2 linked regions of the Fodinicurvata sp. EGI_FJ10296 genome follow. The protein of the gene in region 2 interacts with the protein of the main gene of each other region in a pairwise test. Links are inferred from orthologs where the notes say so. Each region holds a gene or a part of one and is shown on either strand. Other genes may lie near its edges.

What was found. Proteins that work in one complex are often made in the same cells at the same time.
Region 1: the proteins of gyrA (region 2) and gyrB interact in binary tests that used the Escherichia coli proteins (3 or more experiments, as listed by UniProt). The link is inferred for Fodinicurvata sp. EGI_FJ10296 from one-to-one orthologs.

What each region holds. Positions count from the first base shown.
Region 1 is NZ_JBFCVL010000001.1:600,484-603,619, forward strand. What follows is about bases 85-3,136. They hold gyrB (DNA topoisomerase (ATP-hydrolyzing) subunit B), read left to right. Parts: upstream 85-415; coding sequence 416-2,857; downstream 2,858-3,136. Other genes in these bases: recF (DNA replication/repair protein RecF), read left to right, coding at 85-350; ABZ728_RS02720 (2-enoyl thioester reductase domain-containing protein), read left to right, coding at 3,018-3,136. Outside these bases: more of recF, read left to right, coding at 1-84. UniProt on the Escherichia coli protein: DNA gyrase negatively supercoils closed circular double-stranded DNA in an ATP-dependent manner to maintain chromosomes in an underwound state.
Region 2 is NZ_JBFCVL010000002.1:290,979-295,472, reverse strand. What follows is about bases 1,130-4,494. They hold gyrA (DNA gyrase subunit A), read left to right. Parts: upstream 1,130-1,477; coding sequence 1,478-4,294; downstream 4,295-4,494. Other genes in these bases: coaD (pantetheine-phosphate adenylyltransferase), read left to right, coding at 4,291-4,494; ABZ728_RS04805 (MATE family efflux transporter), read left to right, coding at 1,130-1,320. In the rest of the region: more of ABZ728_RS04805, read left to right, coding at 1-1,129. UniProt on the Escherichia coli protein: A type II topoisomerase that negatively supercoils closed circular double-stranded (ds) DNA in an ATP-dependent manner to maintain chromosomes in an underwound state.

The DNA of each region.
Region 1 (3,136 bases), on a different replicon or contig from region 2:
CCGGTGGCGCCGCCGATGGTATCCATCGCAGTGATCTTCTGGTAAGTCATAGAGCGAAAGGTGTCGGCGCGGCTCAATGCTCGACGGGAGAGCAAAAAGCGCTTCTCCTCGGGCTGATCCTGGCCAACGCCAGACTTCTCGCAAAGGCGCGCGGCGCTGCACCGATCCTTCTGTTCGACGAAGTGGCGGCGCATCTGGATTCTCGGCGGCGGGCCGCACTTTTTGCCGAGATCAAGGCCTTGGGCGCGCAGGCGTGGTTCACGGGAACCGACGCGGCGCTGTTCGAGGCCATGCGGCCCGAGGCGACGGTTCTGACCGTCGATGACGGCACGATATCTCTGAGTTCCTGATCTGCCGGCTGGCCGGTGATCGGGAAATCAGGGTAACCCTGGAACGTTTGAAACGAGATGATCTTATGGGTGAGCAGGCGGTGAAAGGCTCGGCACAGGCGGCCGCGGACGCATACGGAGCCGATAGCATCAAGGTGCTGCGGGGGCTTGATGCCGTTCGCAAACGCCCCGGCATGTATATCGGCGATACCGACGACGGGTCCGGCCTTCACCATATGATTTACGAGGTCGTCGACAATGCAATCGATGAAGCGCTCGCCGGACATTGCGATACCGTAACGGTTACGTTGAATCCGGATGGTTCGGTGACAGTGACCGATAACGGGCGTGGCATTCCGGTCGGCATTCACGAAGAAGAAGGCATATCGGCGGCCGAGGTCATCATGACCCAGTTGCACGCCGGTGGAAAGTTCGACCAGAACTCGTACAAGGTTTCCGGCGGACTTCACGGCGTGGGCGTTTCGGTGGTGAATGCGCTGTCGGAATGGCTGGAGATGACAATCTATCGCGATGGCCAGGAATGGGTCATCACGTTTGACGATGGCGTGGCGCGAGAGCGGCTGAAGGCCATCGGTCCGGCCGGCGATTCCGCCGGTACCCGGATCGTGTTCAAGCCGTCGGCGGAAACCTTTACGACGCTGGATTTCAATTTCGAGACTCTGGAGCATCGGTTGAGGGAACTGGCGTTCCTCAATTCCGGTGTGACGATCGTCGTCACCGACAATCGGAGCGTCGAGCCCCGCACCGTGACGATGATCTATGACGGCGGCTTGACGGCTTTCGTCAAGTATCTCGACCGGTCCAAGACGGCGATTCACACGCCGCCGATCGTCCTGAGCGCGGAACGCGAAGGCGTCACCGTCGAAGTGGCGATGGAGTGGACCGACGCCTATCACGAGACGATGCTGTGTTTCACCAACAACATCCCCCAGCGCGACGGCGGCACGCATCTGGCGGGATTCCGCGGCGCGCTGACCCGCCAGATCAACGCTTATGCCGCCGATAGCGGTATATCCAAAAAGGAAAAGGTCACCATCGGCGGTGACGACGCGCGGGAGGGTCTGACCTGCGTGCTGTCGGTCAAGGTGCCCGATCCGAAATTCTCCAGCCAGACCAAGGACAAGCTTGTTTCGTCCGAGGTTCGTCCAATCGTTGAAAGCGTCGTGAACGAGGCGCTGTCGACCTGGCTGGGTGAGAACCCCAACGAGGCCCGCAAGGTCATCCAGAAGGTGGCCGAAGCCGCCAAGGCGCGGGAAGCGGCGCGCAAGGCTCGGGAACTGACCCGCAGGAAGACTGTCCTCGACGTCGCATCGCTTCCCGGAAAACTGGCGGATTGCCAGTCTCGCGACCCGGCGGAAAGCGAACTTTTCATCGTCGAGGGCGATAGCGCCGGCGGTTCGGCCAAACAGGCCCGCGACCGCCGGATGCAGGCGATATTGCCGCTCAGGGGCAAAATCCTGAACGTCGAGCGGGCGCGCATTGACAAGATGCTGTCATCGGCGGAAATCGGGACGCTGATCACGGCTCTGGGCGCTGGCATTCGCGACGAATTCAATATCGAAAAGACCCGTTATCACAAGATCATTATCATGACGGATGCCGATGTCGATGGCTCTCACATCCGGACATTGCTGCTGACGTTCTTCTATCGCCAGATGCCCGAGATCATCGACCGTGGCTACCTCTATATCGCCCAGCCGCCGCTCTATCGTGCGCTGCGCGGCAAGCAAGAGCTCTATCTGAAGGACGATGGCGAACTTGAAACCTATCTGATCGATCAGGGCATTCAGGACGCCCGGCTGACTCTGCACGACGGCACCACGCTTACCGGGCAGGATCTGCACGCCGCCGTTCAGCAGGCGCGGGATATCCGGCATCTGATCATGCCGCTTGCCAACAAGGTCGGATCGACGGTCGTGGTCGAAAATGCGGCGATCGCCGGCGCGTTCGATCCCGAGGTGCTGACCGATCAGGCGTCGGCCCAGCCGATCGCCGAGATGATCGGCCGGGTTCTCGATGAACGTTCCCCGGTGCTGGAGCGCGGCTGGCGCGGCATGGCCACCGCCGATGGCGGCTTGCTGTTTACCCGGACGCTGCGCGGCGTGTCGGAATCGCGCCGGCTCGATCCAGCGCTTTCGGGAACCGGCGAAGCCCGGCGCCTGCGGTCCTATCAGGAACAAATGGCGGAGCGCTATGCCGGGCGGGGTGTGTTGTCGACGGGTTCGGCCGATATCGACATCCTGGGGCCGGTCAGCCTGTTTGAGCGGGTTATGGAACTGGGCCGGAAGGGCGTTACCATTCAGCGCTACAAAGGGCTGGGCGAGATGAACCCCGAACAGCTCTGGGAGACGACTCTCGATCCCAACGTTCGGAATCTGCTTCAGGTCAAGGTGAACCACGCTGACGACAGTGAGGAGGTTTTCTCCACGCTCATGGGCGATGTGGTCGAGCCCCGGCGCGAATTCATTCAGGCAAACGCGCTGAACGTATCGAATCTCGACGTTTAGGCGAAATCGGGACGAGCCGAAGAGAGGCGGCTGTCGATGACGCCGCCTCTTTTTTCGCCCGCAAATACAACTTAAAATTGCTTATTGTGGCATTTCATGTAGCTTCGCGAGCAACGCCCGTTGTGGCAACCAGTCCTACCAGCCATCGGAGGGGAATACGATGAGGGCCCTGCAGTTCAGTCGGTACGGCGATCCGCGCGAAGTCCTGAAGGTGGTGGATCTTCCGGAACCGCCACCGCCAGCCGATGAAGAAGCGACCGTGCAGTTGCTGGCGACGCC
Region 2 (4,494 bases):
ATCCGCCTCGCGTTTCCCGTGATGGTGGCGCGTGTCGGCGTGCTGTCCATGGCGCTGGTCGATACCGTCATGGTCGGTCGTTTCAGTTCCGAGGAACTGGCCTATCAGTCGATAGGACTGGCGCCGATCAATGCCCTTTATGTCGGCAGCCTCGGCCTGTTGATGGGGACGCTGGTGGTCGCGGCCAATGCCATGGGCCGGGGCCGACCCGAGGAAGCCGGGGCGGCATGGCGCCGGTCGATGCCTTATGCCGCGGCGATCGGGGTGGCCGGCTGGGCGCTGTCGCTCGCCGGCGGCCCTTTCCTGGCCCTGACCGGCCAGTCTGCCGATCTGAGCCGCGGCGGCGGCGAGGTCATGACCGTCATTGGTATCGGCCTGCCGTTTCTGATGATCTACCTGACGACATCCTTCTTCCTGGAAGGCATCGGCCGCCCGATGGCGGGCATGGTGTTCATGATCATCGCCAATCTGCTGAACATCGTGCTCAATTGGGTGCTGGTTTTCGGCGTGGGGCCGATTCCGCCGATGGGGGCAACCGGATCAGCCTGGGCAACCACCAGCCTGCGGATTTTCGGCGCCGTTTTCCTGGTTGCCTTCGTCTGGTTCATGACGGATCGGGACCGTTTTGCCGTCCGCCGTCCTGCCGAGGGTGGCTGGCGTGCCTGGCGGCACCAACGGATGATCGGCTATGCCGCCGGGGCGAGCATCGGCGCCGAAGCCACGGCCTTTTCGATCCTGGGGCTGATGGCGGGCTGGCTGGGCGTCCTGCCGCTGGGCGCATTCTCCATCGCCCTCAATCTGGTCGGTATCGTCTTCATGGTCGCGCTGGGCATCGGTGCGGCGACGGCCGTTCGCGTTGGTAACGCCCATGGACGGCGCGATACCGCCGACATGGTGGTCGCCGGCTGGACGGGCCTGGGGCTGAACACGGTCCTGATGGGCGGCATCGGCGTGGTTTTTGCGGCAATGCCTGTCGCATTTGCCGGGTTCTACTCGACGGACGCCGAACTGCTGGCGCTGACGGCGCCGCTGATCGCCTTTGCCGCACTCGTCCTGGTGGTCGACGGAGGACAGGCCGTGGTTGCCAATGCTCTGCGCGGGCGGGCCGATACCTGGATACCGACGTCGACCCACATTCTGTCGTATTTCGGCGTCATGGTGCCAGTTGGCTACCTTCTGGCGTTTGTGATGGATCACGGTGCCATGGGACTGATGGAAGCGATCCTGGTCGCAAGCATCGTCTCGGTCGGCCTGCTGATCGTCCGCTTTCAATGGCTGGCCGCGCGCGATGCCCGCATCCGCTCGGCCGCCGCCGGGTAACGACGGCAAGGACCCGCTCCCCGCAGCGGTGTCGCAGGCCAGATTGTGGGCTGCTTCCAACTGTGCTAAACCGCGCACGCGGACGAGCGTCGGCGGCGCATTTGCGCCGGTCCGGCGGTGTGTCCCGTGAAGACCAACCGCATTTCAGGGATTTTCCGTGAGCGACACCGTCAATCCGTCACCGCACGAAGCTGTCGGCATCGAAGACGAGATGAAGCGCTCGTATCTCGATTACGCGATGAGCGTGATCGTGAGCCGGGCACTTCCCGATGTGCGGGACGGGCTGAAGCCCGTCCACCGCCGCATCCTCTTCGCGATGAAGGACGGCGGCTACGACAGCACCAAGCCCTTCAAGAAGTCGGCGCGTATCGTCGGTGATGTGATGGGTAAGTACCATCCTCACGGCGACTCGGCGATCTATGACGCCATGGTTCGTATGGCGCAGGATTTCGCGATGCGCCTGCCGCTGATTTCCGGACAGGGCAATTTCGGGTCGATGGACGGCGATCCGCCGGCGGCCATGCGGTACACAGAGGCTCGGCTTGCCAAGGCGGCCGAAGCCATGCTCGACGACATCGACAAGAATACGGTGTCGTACATACCCAACTACGACGAGACGACGCACGAGCCCAGCGTGCTGCCGTCGCGGTTTCCCAACCTGCTGGTGAACGGTGCGGGCGGTATTGCCGTCGGCATGGCGACGAACATTCCGCCGCACAATCTCAGCGAAGTGGTCGACGCCTGCAAGGCGATGATCGACGACCCGGATATCCGCGCGGAGACGCTGCTGGAATTGATTCCGGGCCCCGATTTCCCGACCGGCGGCGTCATTCTCGGCCGCTCTGGAAGCCGCGCCGCGGCCCTGACGGGCCGTGGCAGCGTCGTCGTGCGCGGAAAGGTCGCGATCGAGGACATCCGCAAGGACCGTCAGGCCATCATCGTTACCGAGATCCCCTATCAGGTCAACAAGGCCAAGATGATGGAGCGGATCGCCGAGGTCGTGCAGGAGAAGCAGGTCGAGGGGATATCCGACCTGCGCGATGAGTCCGACCGGGACGGCGTCCGTGTCGTCATCGAGCTGAAGCGCGACGCCAATGCCGATGTCGTTCTGGCCCAGCTCTATCGGTACACCCAGCTTCAGACGTCGTTCGGCGTCAACTGCCTGGCATTGAACGGCGGCCGCCCGGAACTGATGACGACGCGCCAGGTATTGCGCGCCTTCCTGGATTTCCGGGAAGAGGTGGTCATCAACCGGACGATCCATCTGCTCGGCAAGGCGCGCGAGCGGGCGCATACATTGCTCGGTCTCGGGGTGGCGGTCGCCAATATCGACGAGGTCATCACGCTGATCCGTCAGGCGCCCGATCCCCAGACGGCCCGCCAGCAATTGATGGACCGCCGCTGGCCGGCCGGAGATATCGCGCCGCTGATCGAACTCGTCGACGAGCCCGACCGGCCCGTGCACGAGGACGGCACGTATTCCATGTCGGAGACGCAGGCGCGGGCGATCCTGGATCTGCGCCTGCACCGGCTGACCGGCCTTGAGCGTGAGAAAATCAGCGATGATCTTCAGGCGGTCGTCGATCAGATCGCGGAATATCTGGCGATCCTCGGCAACCGCGAAAAGCTGCTGACGATCATCCGCGACGAACTCGACGAGATGAAGGAGAAATTCGGCACGCCGCGGCGCACGGTGATCGAAGAGGCGGAATTCGAGACGGACATCGAGGACCTCATCCAGCGCGAGGACATGGTCGTCACCGTCAGTCACCAGGGCTATATCAAGCGGGTGCCGCTTTCGACCTATCGCGCCCAGAAACGCGGCGGCAAGGGCCGTGCGGGTATGGCGACCAAGGAAGAGGATTTCGTTTCCGATCTCTTCGTCGCCAATACGCATACGCCGATGCTGTTTTTCTCGTCACGCGGCATTGTCTATAAACTCAAGGTCTATCGCCTGCCGCTGGGGAGCCCGACGAGCCGCGGCAAGGCATTGGTCAACATGCTGCCTCTGGACAAGGGCGAGTGGATCACCACCGTCATGCCGATGCCGGAAGACGAGGAAGAGTGGGGCGGTCTGAACGTCGTGTTCGCAACGGCCAGCGGCACTGTTCGGCGCAACCGGTTGTCGGATTTCACCCAGATCAACCGCAATGGCAAGATTGCGATGAAGCTGGATGACGGCGATTCGCTGATTGCGGTCCGCACCTGCCGCGAGGATCAGGATATTCTTCTGGCGACCCGCAACGGTATGTGCATCCGCTTTTCCGTGACCGATGTCAGGGTGTTTTCGGGGCGGACATCCACGGGCGTTCGCGGGATCCGGCTGGCGGACGGCGACCGCGTCATCTCGATGTCGGTGCTGGAAGGCAGCGAGGACAGCGCCGAGCGGCGGCAGGCCTATCTCAAGGGCGCGAATACACTGCGACAGGCCGAAGGCGAGGACGTTGACGGCGAGGACGCACCCGAAGCGGCCGCTTACGAGATCGACCCCGAGACTTTTGCCGCAATGGAAGAGCGGGAGCAGTTTATCCTTACGATCAGCGAGACCGGCTTTGGCAAGCGGTCGTCAGCCTATGCCTATCGCCGGACCGGGCGGGGCGGCAAGGGTATCTGGAACATGCAGATGGGCGAACGCAACAAGGCGATCGCCGCATCCTTCCCCGTCGTCAACGAGGCGGAGATCATCCTCGTTACCGATGGCGGGCAAGTCATGCGATGCCCGGTTGACGATGTCCGTATAGCCGCCCGCAAGACCATGGGTGTGACAGTCTTTCGCGTCGCGCCGGGCGAACGGGTGGTGTCGGTTGCGGCGGTGGTCGATGATGCCGGCGAAGACCAGCCCGAGGACGGCGAGTCGGCCGGAACAGACCCGACCGGGATCGATCCAGCTGGCATCGGCCCAACAGAAATCGGCCCGACAGAAAACAATGAAGAGCCGGAGGACGGCGATACAGGCGGGAGGAACGACGAATGACCCCAAAGCGGCGGGTTGCGTTGTATCCGGGTACGTTCGATCCGATAACGAACGGGCATCTCGACATTATTCAGCGCGGGATGAGCTTGTGCGACGAGCTGATCGTGGCCGTGGCGCGGAATGCCGGGAAAGGGCCGCTGTTTTCGACCGATGAACGCGTCGAACTCGTGCGCGAAGAGGTGGGCCCGCTGGTTCAGGCC